DNA from 2 places in the Lysinibacillus sp. SGAir0095 genome. Region 2 is predicted to be linked to the other one. Evidence: predicted binding sites of a transcription regulator. Region 2 holds the regulator's gene; the other holds the start of a gene.
What was found. The regulator CtsR, encoded in region 2, represses protease genes until heat stress. The targets are predictions, from matches to a motif close to ATGGTCAATAAAGGTCAAACA.
Positions count from the first base shown of each region.

Region 1 (7,331 bases), 1.2 Mb from region 2:
CTCTTTCAATTGGCCTACATATTTCCAAGCGATAGCATGGAAATGTTCGTTACTTAATGCATGGAACGTAATAATGTCATCAACACGATTCAGCAGCTCTGGTTTAAAGTGTGCACGCAATTCCGACATGACTAAATCCTCTAATGATTGTTGTTGTTCTGGATTAGTCTCAAGCAAATAATGTGAACCTATATTGGACGTCATTATGACAACTGTGTTCGTAAAATTCACTAGACGACCTTGACTGTCCGTAATTCGACCGTCATCTAAAATTTGAAGCAATATATTTGCAACATCAGGATGTGCTTTTTCTATTTCGTCTAACAAAACAACTGAATATGGAGTACGTCGAACCGCTTCTGTTAATTGACCGCCCTCTTCATATCCAACATATCCTGGAGGAGCTCCGACTAGTCGGGATACGCTATGCTTTTCCATATATTCACTCATATCAATGCGGATAAAATGATCCTCTGAATCGAATAACTGTGCGGCTAATGCTTTTGCAAGTTCCGTCTTCCCTACACCAGTAGGACCCAAGAAAATAAACGAACCGATTGGTCTATTTGGATCTTTTATGCCTGAACGTGCACGCCACACCGCTTCCGTTACAAGTCTTACCGCCATATCTTGGCCAACAACTCGTTCATGTAAAGTATCTTTCAGACGTAAAAGCTTTTCTCTCTCTCCCTCCACAAGCTTCTTTACTGGGATACCTGTCCATCTAGAAATAATTGAAGCTATTTCATCCGCAGTTACTTCTTCGCGCAGAATTCTTGTGTCAGAACCCAGTTTCAACGCTTCTTCTAAAGCTGATAATTCCTTTTCTAATTCGGGAATTTTACCATGACGAAGTTCAGCTGCTTTATTTAAATCATATTTACTTTCTGCATCCTCTAAATCTCGACGGTAGCCATCTAATTGTTCACGTTTCTTTTGAATAATTTGCAGGGCCTGTTTCTCTTCTTCCCATTGTTTACGTATTTTGTCTGTAGATTCTTTTAATGTTGCTAATTCAATGCGTAAAGCATCTAAGCGTTTTTTGCTTGCTTCATCTTTTTCTTTTGTTAAGGCTTGTTCTTCAATTTCAAGCTGCATCACACGACGAGTTACAATATCTAGCTCTTGCGGCATTGAGTCGATTTCAGTTCGAATCATCGCACATGCCTCATCTATTAAGTCGATCGCCTTATCTGGCAAGAATCGCTCCGTAATATAACGGTTTGAAAGCTCTGCTGCTGCAATAATTGCGCGGTCATGGATTCGGACACCATGGTGTAATTCAAAACGCTCCTTTAACCCACGCAAGATTGAAACCGTGTCTTCAATAGAAGGCTCGCGTACAACTACCTGCTGGAATCTACGTTCAAGGGCAGGATCTTTTTCAATGTACATACGATATTCATCTAAAGTAGTTGCTCCGATACAATGCAGCTCCCCACGCGCCAGCATCGGCTTTAGCATATTTCCAGCATCCATTGCACCATCTGTTTTACCTGCACCAACAATGGTATGGATTTCATCGATAAATAAGATGATTTGACCTTCCGAGTCCTTTACTTCTTTTAGTACACCTTTAAGACGTTCTTCAAATTGCCCTCGATAGCTTGCTCCTGCTATTAGAGCACTCATATCTAGTTCATATAAAATACAATTTTTTAACCCTTCCGGAACATCTTTTCGAACAATTCGTTGTGCAAGTCCTTCGACGATTGCCGTTTTCCCAACACCTGGTTCGCCTATTAGAATGGGATTGTTCTTTGTTTTTCTTGATAGGATTCGAATGACATTTCGAATTTCTTCATCACGACCAATGACAGGATCCATCTTACCATTCTTAACTTCTTCAATTAAATTGCGACCAAATTGTTCTAACGGACTACGATTGTCTTGTTGTTGAAATTGCATTCTAGAACACCCTTTCAAAATTTTTTTCAATTACATCTATTGTTACAGATTCAAACTCGAATTTTAACAAAACTTGAGCATATCCGGAAACTAATTTGACCTTTTTTGACTAATTCAATTATAAGCTGTTTACTCATGAAATGCAAAAATTGGCACTAAAAGTTTACATTTAGTTTTAGTTTCTTGTGATATCATATATTGAAAATACTTTTTATAAATGAAGTTAAAGATTGGCTTTATAAAGGATGTGAAGGAATGGGATTAACTGATAACTTATCAATGGATATTTATCAACTATTCGAGGAAGGCGGTCTTCTGGTGAAAGTGGAAAAAGGAAATCATATTTTCCATGAGGGCGAAAGTGCTGGAGATCTATTTTTAATTAAGAATGGATCCGTTCAAATTAGTAAGGAAACTGAACACGGTAAAGAACTTACTTTTCGAGTTTGCGGAAAGAATAGTATCATTGGTGAAAGTTCATTATTTGGTCCGACAACATTCCACTCAAATACAGCAAAAGCTATTATTAACTCAGAGATAATTATCCTTAACAAAAATACTTTGGAAATGATCCTAACTGAACAGCCTTCTCTAATGATTGAATACTTAAAATGGATTCAGAATGAAAATTTAAAAAATCAAAGCTTAATTCGGGATCTAGTTATTCATGGCAAAAGAGGAGCACTCTTTTCTACTTTAATTCGTTTATCAAATACTTATGGAGAGCCGATAAATGAAGACAACAATCATATTTTTATCAATCTTCATCTAACAAACAGTGAAGTTGCCAATCTGTGCTCTACAAGTCGGGAAATGATTAATCGCATGCTAAATGAGCTGAAAAAGCTAAACATCATTACGTTTGAAAAAGGTTATATTACAATTTTAGATTTAAATTATCTAAAGGAAGAAATTGCTTGCGAAAATTGCCCCGCAACAATTTGTCGAATCGATTAAAATTTTCACAATGCGACTAAAATTCAAAAGGTACACAGAGGGAAAGCTGCTGTGTACCTTTTTATCCATTAAGAAACCTAAAACTCTTAGGGCTTTAATATGACTTTAATACACTCATCTTCGTGGTCATTAAAGGTTTTATATGCTTCACTAGCACGATTAAGCGGAAGTTTATGCGTGATAATTTCAGTTGGATCAATCTCACCTTTTTTAATCATTTCGAATAACATTGGCATGTAGTGAATTACAGGAGCTTGCCCCATTTTAACCGTTATATTTCGTTCAAACAGATTACCTAATGGGAAATGATTGTAGATTGAGCCATAAACACCCGTAATTTGTAAAGTTCCAAACTTTTTAATTGCTTTCATGCCAATACGAATTGCACTAGTTGTACCACCTGAAAGTTTTAATTTTTGCTCAACTACTTCAAGCGGATTCTTTTTCCCATCCATCCCTACGCAATCGATTACGACATCTGCACCGCCTTTTGTGATTTCAGCAATATATTCACCTGTATCTTCGTGATCATCGAAGTTAATAATTTCAACATTATTCATCTTTTTTGCATGATTTAAGCGATAAGGAAGATTATCAACTGCAATGACACGTTTTGCCCCTTTCATCCATGCAAATTTTTGGGTCATTAAACCGATTGGACCACACCCTAATACTACCACTGTATCCCCCTTTTTTACCCCTCCACTTTCAACACTCCAGTATGCTGTTGGGAGAACATCCGACATAAAGAGTAACGACTCATCTTCTAGTTCTACAGATTTCGGGATAACAAAGGGTACAAAGTTTCCATATGGTACACGTAGTAATTCGGCTTGTCCACCTTGATAACCTCCATAACGTTCAGTAAATCCAAAATATCCACCTGTATCGACATGTGGATTTGGATTGGAGTTGTCACATTGACTTTCCATATCATGTTGGCAATAATGGCAGTGACCACAAGAAATATTAAATGGAAGTACTACACGATCTCCTTTTTTCACTTTCTCTACAGTAGGGCCAACTTCTTCAACAATTCCCATTGGTTCATGACCAATTACATAATCTTTTGATGCAGGAAGTGCACCTTGATAGATGTGAAGATCAGAGCCACATATGGCTGTAGACGTCACACGAATAATAATATCGTCACTTTTTTCAATTTTTGGATCGGCTACCTCTTTTACCTGCATATCCTTAGTACCCTGGAAAGTAACAGCTTTCATGTTAAAGAAACCTCCTAATTTTTAAGTTTTTAATAACTAAATCTGGTATTTCTTTAATTCCCCTGATTTATGCAAGATAATCATTTAAATTTTCCATTAGCAATCAATGTTAAGGTGTCGTTTGCATTGTAGGCTGTGTTACCTAATTGCCCAACCTCCTTGTAAAATGAGCATAAAAAAATGAGCAACTCTATTTGGAGTTGCTCATTTGCACTTTATCTGATTCCTAATGCCATTTTTGCGTACCGTGACATCATGTCTTTTGACCATGCTGGCTGCCAAACAATATTGACATCAACTTTCTTAACTTCAGGTAACTCACCTAAGGCAGTGTTTACTTGGTCAACGATAACTGGACCAAGTGGGCACCCCATAGATGTTAGCGTCATTGTGACAGTCGCTAACCCTTCTTCATCTAAATCTACTTCATATACTAAACCTAAGTTGACAATATCGATACCAAGCTCAGGATCAATTACGTTTTCTAAAGCACCCAACATGCTTTCTTTCATGTCTTCACTGATTGCCATTTCTTTATTTCCCCCTTCTCTATAGTGTTAACTCTATCATAGCAAATGAAATTATTTATGCCAAATGTTGTGAAAGAAACGAAGTGACTGCAAGCACACCACTACGCGGTACTTTATGTCCTGAGCTTTTGGATTCAACAAATTTTAATTTCTCAGGTGATTGTTCATAGTGTGAACGTAATTGCGTATAAAAATGATATGTATTTTTGAATGGTACAGTCACATCTTTATGTCCATGCCAAAATATCACTGGTCTTTGTTTGAAGCGGTTCAGATTCTTTGTTATATCATATTCTGACAATTGATTTAAAATTGCTTCTTTTTGTTTTTCATCAAACGGTAATTTAACTCCCATTTTTCCGAATTGTTCCAACTGATAATTAGCTAACTCAACATACCCCGGAGCACCCATACATATTGCCGCAGTACTTATCCAATCATATGAATTTAAACATCCTGCAGTAACGATCCCGCCCATGGATGAACCAGCTATCCCGATTTTAGAATCTCCAAATCCTCGAATCTTTAGTTCCTCATATATGGTATTTACTTCATGGATGGATTTCATGACAATCTCCCAAAAGTGAATATTCATTTTAACCTCAGAAAGCTGTTCATCACGGACACCGTGTAAATAGGCATCAGGCATTATGACACGAACGCCATTTTGTACTAATTGATAAGCGTAGTGTAAGTTATGCTCCTTTGCACTTTGAAAGCCATGAAGAAAAATTACAACAGGCGTCTGTTCATTCATTGAATCATCATAAACATGTAATAAAGGGATTCCTTTCCACATATCATCTTGAACATACATTTTCTTTCACCTCTAAACCATATTGTAAAAACTATTTTATTTACTAAATAGTTTTTCTAAAGCTAATATTTTCGTCAATATAGAAAAAACTATTCTTAATAATCATATCATTGGTGGAAAATTTATGCTAAAAATAGGATGCAGATTATCAATTTTTGACTAAATATATCCAGAAGGATAAAATTTAAAAGAGAAAGAAAGGAGAATTCCTTCATGAAACAACATTTAATTGTGTTAGATTTAGATGGTACTTTATTAACGGATGAGAAAAAAATATCTGACAAAACAAAGGAAACTTTATTCAAAGCAAAGGAAGCAGGCCATCAAGTGATGATTGCCACTGGTCGCCCATTCCGTGCGAGCCAGCTGTATTATAATGAACTATTGCTAACTACTCCAATAGTAAACTTTAATGGTGCACTTGTTCACCACCCTAAAAATGCAGGATGGAAAACGCTCCATTCTCCAATTGATATAAGTGTCGTTCATGATGTTGTGGACTCAGTCGATAAATATCAATATGAAAATTTGATTGCAGAAGTGATGGACGATGTATTTATTCATAATGAGGATAATCGCATGATGGACATTTTTAATATGGGAGATCCTCGAGTGACAATCGGTAACTTGCGAGGTAGCTTAAACGAAGATCCTACAAGCTTACTCATTCATGCAGATGAAGCTAATGTTCCGATTATTCGTGACCACTTAGCAAGCGTACATGCGGAGTTAATCGATCATCGCCGTTGGGGTGCACCATTCCATATTATTGAAATTGTACGAAAAGGGTTAAATAAAGCAGTGGGAATTTCTCATATTGCGAAAGACTTAAATATCCCACGAGACCGCATTATTGCATTTGGTGATGAGGATAATGATTTAGAAATGCTTGAATACGCAGGTCTTGGCGTTGCCATGTCAAATGGAATTGATGATTTAAAAAATATTGCCAATGAAATTACTTTAAGTAATAACGAAGATGGCATTGCCAAATTCCTAATAGAAAGACTAAAATTGTAAGTATAGATAAGTTTGGAAATATTCTATTTCCTTTAATTCACAAAATCAATACAAGCTTGCAGTTCACATAAAAACGTTCAAAGGAGGTATGTATATGAAAATTTTTGCAGATAGCGGCAGCGATTTACCAAAAGAGTTTTTTACTGAAAATAATGTAGAACTCTTTACACTTCGAGTGGATTTAAATAATCAAGAATACAATGATATCTTGGATATTGACCCAAAGGTTGTATACGATGCAATGAGAGAAGGTGCGGTTCCAAAAACTTCTCAAGTGTCGCCTGAGGCTTTCTTAAATCAATTTGAAACCCTGGCAAAAAATGATGAAGAAGGGATTTATATCGCCTTCTCCTCAAATTTATCGGGTACATATAACACTGCGGTAATGATTGCCTCTCAGGTACGCGAAAATTACCCAAATTTAAAATTAAAAATCATTGATTCCAAGTGTGCTTCATTAGGCCATGGATTGCTAGTGGTAGAAGCTGTTCGTTTACGCGACCAAGGTCTATCATTTGATGAGATTACTCAAAAAATTACGTACATGGCAGAACACATGACTCACCTGTTTACAGTTGAGAACTTAAACTACTTAGCTGCCGGGGGAAGACTTTCAAAATCGAGTGCATTTATCGGTGGTCTTTTAAGTATTAAACCGATTCTACATGTAGAAGATGGTAAGCTTATTCCTCTCGAAAAAATTCGAGGTCGTAAAAAAGCGATTAATCGGATAATTGAACTAATGGCAGAGCGTGGTGGTGAATTCTCGAATAAAACTGTGGGAATTAGCCATGGGGATGATTTAGAGTTTGCTAAAGAAGTACAAACGTTAATCGAAGAGAAGCTGCAACCCAAATCCTTCAAAATCACAAT
Region 1 covers NZ_CP028083.1:1,021,890-1,029,220, reverse strand. The annotation lists gene C1N55_RS05065 (ATP-dependent Clp protease ATP-binding subunit) at 1-1,908, opposite strand, end outside; gene C1N55_RS05060 (Crp/Fnr family transcriptional regulator) at 2,164-2,865, shown strand; gene C1N55_RS05055 (zinc-dependent alcohol dehydrogenase) at 2,952-4,091, opposite strand; gene C1N55_RS05050 (metal-sulfur cluster assembly factor) at 4,307-4,621, opposite strand; gene C1N55_RS05045 (prolyl oligopeptidase family serine peptidase) at 4,677-5,438, opposite strand; gene C1N55_RS05040 (Cof-type HAD-IIB family hydrolase) at 5,652-6,458, shown strand; gene C1N55_RS05035 (DegV family protein) at 6,553-7,331, shown strand, end outside.
Region 1: a site for CtsR is predicted at 2,001-2,021, ahead of C1N55_RS05065 (ATP-dependent Clp protease ATP-binding subunit). Genes of this name have one in related genera too.

Region 2 (7,331 bases):
GGCGGTCCTCCACATGTTTTTGCAGCGAACGACGTAATGGACGTGCACCATATTGTGGATCATATCCTTCTTGAGCAATTTTCTCAAGTGCGGCATCTGTAAGCTCCAGCTCAATATTTTGTTCTCTTAGGCGGTTTGTCAAAGATTTCGCCATTAGAGCGATGATTTGTTTTAACTCGTCTTTTTCAAGTGAGTGGAACACAATCATCTCATCGATTCGGTTTAAGAACTCCGGACGGAATGCTTTTTTCAATTCTTCAAGCATAGTGCCCTTCATATCTTTATACTTCGTTGATTCGGCGCTGCCAACACCAAAGCCTAATGATTTTTGATATTTAAGTGCATCAGCACCAACGTTCGATGTCATGATTACCACTGTATTTCGGAAATCTACAGTACGACCTTTAGAATCCGTTAAACGGCCATCATCTAGTACTTGAAGTAAAATGTTGAACACATCTGGATGTGCTTTTTCAATTTCGTCAAGCAATACAACAGAATATGGTTTACGACGAACTTTTTCTGTTAATTGTCCGCCTTCATCAAAACCTACATAACCTGGAGGTGAACCAACTAAGCGAGAAGTTGAATGTTTCTCCATGTATTCGGACATGTCAATTCGAATCATTGCGTCCTCATCGCCGAACATTACTTCAGCAAGGGCACGTGCAAGCTCAGTTTTACCAACCCCTGTAGGTCCCAAGAAGATGAATGAACCGATTGGGCGTTTTGGATCTTTTAATCCTGCACGAGCACGACGGATTGCACGAGAAATGGCTTCTACCGCTTCACCTTGACCTACAACACGTTTGTGTAACTCATCTTCAAGGTTAAGAAGTTTTGCAGATTCCTCTTGAGCAATTTTTGAAACAGGGATTCCAGTCCACATAGAAACCACCATTGCGATGTCCTCTACTGTAACTTCGGACTCTTCTTTCCCTTGTTTTTCCTTCCACGTTTTCTTTGTGGCCTCTAATTCATCTTTAATTTTTTGTTCTGTATCTCTTAATGCTGCTGCTTTTTCAAACTCTTGGCTTGATACGGCTGCATTTTTTTCAGAACGCACACCTTCTAATTTATCCTCTAAAGCTTTTAAATTTGGTGGAACAGTGAATGAACGTAAGCGTACTTTTGACCCCGCTTCATCAATTAAGTCAATCGCTTTATCTGGCAAGAATCGATCTGAAATATAACGGTCTGATAATTTTGCTGCCGCATCAACAGCTTCATCTGTAATTTTCACACGGTGATGTGCTTCATAACGATCACGTAAGCCTTTAATAATTTGAATTGTTTCATCCACCGATGGTTCATCTACTTGAATTGGTTGGAAACGACGCTCTAAAGCAGCATCCTTTTCAATGTATTTACGATACTCATCCAATGTTGTTGCACCAATACATTGTAGTTCGCCACGTGCTAATGAAGGTTTTAAAATGTTTGAGGCATCGATTGCTCCTTCTGCACCACCAGCACCAATTAATGTGTGTAGCTCATCAATGAAAAGAATAACATTACCCGCTTGGCGAATTTCATCCATCACTTTTTTCAAGCGATCTTCAAACTCACCACGATATTTTGTTCCGGCAACAACTGTACCCATATCCAATGTCATCACTCGTTTATCACGAAGCGTCTCAGGTACTTCATTGTTTACGATTTGCTGTGCTAAGCCTTCTGCAATCGCTGTTTTACCAACCCCCGGTTCACCAATTAATACAGGATTGTTTTTTGTACGACGAGAAAGCACCTCGATTACACGAGTAATTTCTTTACTACGACCGATTACAGGATCTAGTGAGCCTTCACGAGCAATCGCCGTCAAGTCGCGAGCTAAACCATCTAATGTTGGTGTATTTACAGATTGAGTAGGATTGCTCGCGTTTTGAGCAGCATCATTGTTACCAAGTAATAAAAGAACTTGTTGACGCGCTTTGTTTAAGCTCACTCCAGCGTTCGCTAATACTCGAGCCGCTACCCCTTCACCTTCACGGATTAAAGCAAGTAAAATATGCTCTGTTCCGATATAGGCATGGCCTAGCTTTCTAGACTCGTCTACTGATAATTCAATGACTTTTTTAGCTCTTGGCGTATAGTGAACAATCGGACCAACATCCTTTGCACCTTTTCCAACCAGCTCTTCAATGCCTGATTCTATAATTTGCGGGCTCACATCAATTGCTTCTAGGGCTTTTGCTGCAATTCCCCCACCTTCACGAATAAGGCCAAGTAAAATATGTTCTGTCCCAATGGATTCGTGTTTCCAACGAATTGCTTCTTCTTGTGCTAATTGCAATACTTTTTGTGCACGTTGAGTAAAACGGTTAAACATCATATCTTTCCTCTCCTTTTTCCAATAACTTTTGATTATTCAAATTTAACTTTTCACGTAATAGTTTTGCTCTATACATATCTCGTTCACTAGCTTGAAGAGTTGTACCTGCATACTGCTGTACAAAGCCTGGTTGTATAAGAATCATGCACTCATTTAATACATTCAATGGGACATCCTTAATGATGCCTACATCAACTCCAAGGCGAACATTTGATAAACAAGAAGCAGCTTCTTCGCTCGTCATGATTCGGGCATACTTTAAAGTACCTAACGAACGATTAAAGCGGTCTTCTAATATTATTCGAGAATTTTTTAATAATGCCTCTCGAGCACCGCGCTCATTTTTGATAATTTGTAACGCGACCTCTTGCAGGTCTTTTAAAATCTCCTCTTCCGATTTACCTAGTGTTACTTGATTAGAGATTTGATAAATATTCCCTAAATTTTCACTGCCTTCTCCATATATACCCCTTACTACCATTCCTAATCGTGCAAGCATCTGTGTAACTACTTTTATTTGTTTAGACATGGTAAGGGCCGGCAAATGCATCATAACTGATGCTCGAAGTCCTGTGCCAACATTGGTTGGGCAGCTCGTTAAGTAACCAAATGACTCATTAAAAGCATAAGGAAGATGAACTTCTAATTTGCTATCTAGCTTATAGGCATTTGCATAGGTTTCTGCAAGCTGAAGTCCTGGAGCCAAGCATTGAATCCGCAAGTGATCTTCTTCGTTTACCATTATACTTATTGCTTCATCATTCGATATATGAACAGAGGCGGACTTCTCTTTTTTTGCTAAAAGAGGACTGATCAGGTGCTTTTCAACTAAAACTTGCCTTTGCAGTGCAGGCATTTCTTTAATGGTAAAATGCGAAAACTTATGGCCCTCAGCTTTAATAGAATTTAACGCTTCGTTAACCATTTCATCAATTTGATGGGCTTCATTTTCTGTAAAGCTTAATGGGAAACGATAACCATCCAAGTTTCTGGCTAAACGAATACGTGTGCTCAAAACAATGTCTGCATCAAGTCCTTTTACATCCATCCATCCTGGTGCACCGCTTTTTAAAAAGTGTTCAAGATTCATGGTGTATCAACACCCCCACGTTCCAACCTACGCTCCATCTCTCGAATCTCATCACGTAAGCCAGCCGCATCTTCAAAACGTTCTTCATGTATGGCTAATTGTAATTGTTCCCGAGTAGACTCTATTTGCTTTTTGATCCACTCGTTATGATGATTCGGCTTTCCAGGTGCTTTTCCGCTATGAGTGGTTCCTGCTTGTATTTTTGTCAGAACAAGCGGAAGTTGTTTACCAAAGGTTTCATAACATTGTGGACAACCAAGCTTCCCTTCATTCAAAAATTTACGAAACGTGAAGCCACACGTCGGACATTTAGCACTTTTTTGAGTAGTTGATTGTGCTTTTTCCTGTGTCCCGCTATTCCAAACAGGTAATCCAAATAAATTAGAAACAAGCTGATGAATTGGAATTTGTTCTTCTTTATGAAAATCTAAATTAAAAGGATGAAAATTTTGTGCACAAACCTCACAATAATGTTTTTCACTTTTTTGGCCATTAACTACTTGTGTTACTGTTACTGTAGCTTGTCGCTCTTTACAGTGTTCACAAACCATGACCTCACCCCTTTTTTAAAAATGTATTTATAATGATCGAGAGCTCCTAATAATTTGAGCCCAAGTTATTTATCGTATTTTAATGTGGTCAACATAGATTGCAGTATATAGGATCTTAACTCGTCTCTAATCGGTAATTGTAGTCGAAGTGTAGACCTATCGATTGCAGCCAGCATTAGTTTTGCTTCGCGTTTTGAGATTACTTGTTCATCGATTAAACGATAAATAATATCTTCTGCCATTGCTTGTGTTGCACCATGATTAATTTGGCTAATCATATCCTCCAGCAAATCAATTCTGGAATGTGCTTTAACACGTAAGATTCGGATATAGCCACCGCCTCCTCGTTTACTTTCAACAAGATAACCTCTTTCAGCAGTAAATCGCGTATTGATCACATAATTTATCTGCGAGGGGACGCATTGAAACTTATCTGCCAACTCACTACGTTTGATTTCAATATGTCCTTGACCACCTAATTCGATAACTTGTTTCAAATAACCTTCAATGATGTCAGATATATTTCTCATTTTTTATTCCTCACCCCAATCACACACTGACTTTGACTATCTTTGACTATATTATATAAACATCAAAATCAAAATGCAAATCAAATGCCCAAGATCAAAATCCCAATTTTCATGCCGAACTACCAGGAATCCTCGAATACAGATTTATGCCTAATAAAATAAAGAGGCAATCTCTTTTCAACATGAGACCACCTCTTTCAAATACGTTTCACAGGAACTTTATTTTAAGAAATAGCCCCAAAAAGTATTTAATAACTACTTTTGGTTCATTTCTTATTATGATGTTAATTACTTTAATCTAAACCCTAATTTTTACAATTGGCTTATACCCAACGTCCAACAATCGGGTAATTCCATTTTTCTTCGTTTAACGCTTTTATAATTCCGATAACTGGAACAACGATTGTCATGATGACGAAGACGATTAAGAACGGAATCCCTATCAAGATGAAGCTAAAGAAGCTGGATATCCCGATTAACAGCCACATCACTACCTGGAATAATAATGCTTGTATAGAAAGTCGCTTAATATCCTCCTCCGTGCTTAATAACCAAAATAAAATCGGCACCAACATCGGAGCAAAAAATGCACTTGCATGGATAATTACTTTTCCCCATTTACTTTCCATCTATCTATCAGCCTTTCTTTTCAATTATGTTTTATTGTATATTACTTTTACGGTTGAATTCCAAAATAGTTTCAACTTAAAATACCCTATTTTAGCAGCTCTTATTATGAAAAAGAAAAAATCCGCAAGTATTAGTTACTTGCGGACAGGATTATTTTGAAGTTTTTTTCTTCATATTCATCGGCTTTGGGTCTGGCTTTTCTTCATCGTCATGCGGGAATAGGATATAAGCTACAAAGCCTGAGAATAATGTAGCCACCACTACGAGTAATACACTATCTCTTGTTGAAACCTCTTGAAAATAGTTTCTTAACATTAAAATTGCCCCAACAGCTACTACCACCATTGATGGAATGACAAATTTAAATCGGCGTTTCTCCATTTTTTAACGTCCTTTACATAATATTATCTATTTGTATTATTTACTTACATTCCTTTGTTACCTAAACACCTCGTATTTTACATGGGATATTTCTAAATTACAAATCGAGGTACATAGAATTATTAAACTATTAATATTTTCTATCGTAACCTCACATCTTTATGGAATATACAAACAGATTTAATGTATCATAGATATAAAGTATCATTTCTATAAAATAGTAGAACGGAGAATATAATGTCTATTTTCAAAAAAAATCTACAAAAACGGAATTCCCGCTATTTCGATGTAGAAAAATACATACAGGAAGTTACATTAAATCTATCTAATTACCCAGATCTTCAGAATCAAGTTCAACTGATTAATTTAACAGTTGAAGACCTAGCTATCTTAAAGCAACTAAAACCTTTAACTGAACAATTTATTCCCGAAATGGTTAATCAATTTTATGACGCACTGATAAAGAGTCATCATCTAATGAGCATTATCAATCAACATTCAAAAATTGAACGATTAAAGGGTACATTAACAAAACATTTATCTGAAATTTTCGAAAGTAAAATCAATGATGACTATGTAAGACAAAGAAATACAATCGCTGCAACACATGTACGTATCGGCCTAGAATCGCAATGGTATTTAAGCTCATTCCAATCATTGACGTCTACTTTTAACAATTTTATAAACGAGCTGGATATTTCAAAAGAAGATTCTCTAAAAGCAATCAATGCTTTCTCTAAAATTATTAATCTTGAACAACAGCTAGTTATTCAAGCTTATGAAGCGGAACAACAACGCATCCGTACACAGGATGAAGCCATCAAAAATGCTTTGATTTCTTCCGTTCAAAATACAGCAGAGGAGTTAAATGCAATTAGTCAAGAAACGACTGCCTCTTTATATGGCATCTCTTCTCAATCAGGAAGTATTGCGGCTGCCACAAAACAAGGATTGGATTTTGTGGCGGATACAGAGGAAAAGTCTAGTTTAGGGAAAAACCATTTAGAGACTCAAACTCAACTGATGCAAGTTATTTTAGAAAGTGTTAATATGCTTGAAAAGTCAATGAGTAATTTGCGTACTTCATCCCAAAAGATTTCAGAGATTGTTGCACTCGTAACAGGTATTGCTGATCAAACAAATTTATTGGCATTAAATGCATCCATCGAAGCTGCACGGGCTGGAGAGCATGGAAAAGGCTTTGCAGTTGTAGCAGATGAAGTAAGGAAACTAGCTGAAGAAACGAAAAGTGCTGTTCAAAATGTCTCTTATTTAATCCATGAAACAGAGACAAATATCAAGCATATGACTAACTCTGTCAATAATGTGGATGATCAGGTACAAAGAAGCGTTCAAACTCAGCAAAGCCTAGAGGAATCCTTCAACTCTATTGCAAAAGCAGTGTCTGGCATTAAAGAGCAATACACAAGTACTACAACTGACATCACAAAAATCTCAAAATTAATTAGTGAGCTAACAGAAAGTGCATCTCAAGTATCTTCTTCTTCAGATTCACTGCTAAATATCGTTCACGAATTAACTGAATAAAGTTTTAAATAACCATATAGAAAGAACCTTCTAAAAAGTTATATTAGTCTATTTAGAAGGTTCTCTTATTTATTCAAGATTTTCTAATAGCTTCCTACGTGCCATCGTATTTTGCCTTTTAGCTTGCCGCAATTCTCTACGAGCCGACCCCGTTTCGAAAAGCTGACGTTCTCGATCGGTTTCCGGGTAAACCTTCGGGACTTGTATCGGTTTTCCTGATTCATCTACAGCCACCATTGTGACAAATGATTCCGTCGTTAGCTTTT
Region 2 covers NZ_CP028083.1:4,009,938-4,017,268, forward strand. The annotation lists gene C1N55_RS19760 (ATP-dependent Clp protease ATP-binding subunit) at 1-2,335, opposite strand, end outside; gene C1N55_RS19765 (protein-arginine kinase McsB) at 2,325-3,425, opposite strand; gene C1N55_RS19770 (UvrB/UvrC motif-containing protein) at 3,422-3,976, opposite strand; gene C1N55_RS19775 (CtsR family transcriptional regulator) at 4,042-4,506, opposite strand; gene C1N55_RS19780 (DUF4870 domain-containing protein) at 4,830-5,135, opposite strand; gene C1N55_RS19785 (hypothetical protein) at 5,287-5,517, opposite strand; gene C1N55_RS19790 (globin-coupled sensor protein) at 5,755-7,065, shown strand; gene C1N55_RS19795 (acyl-CoA thioesterase) at 7,135-7,331, opposite strand, start outside.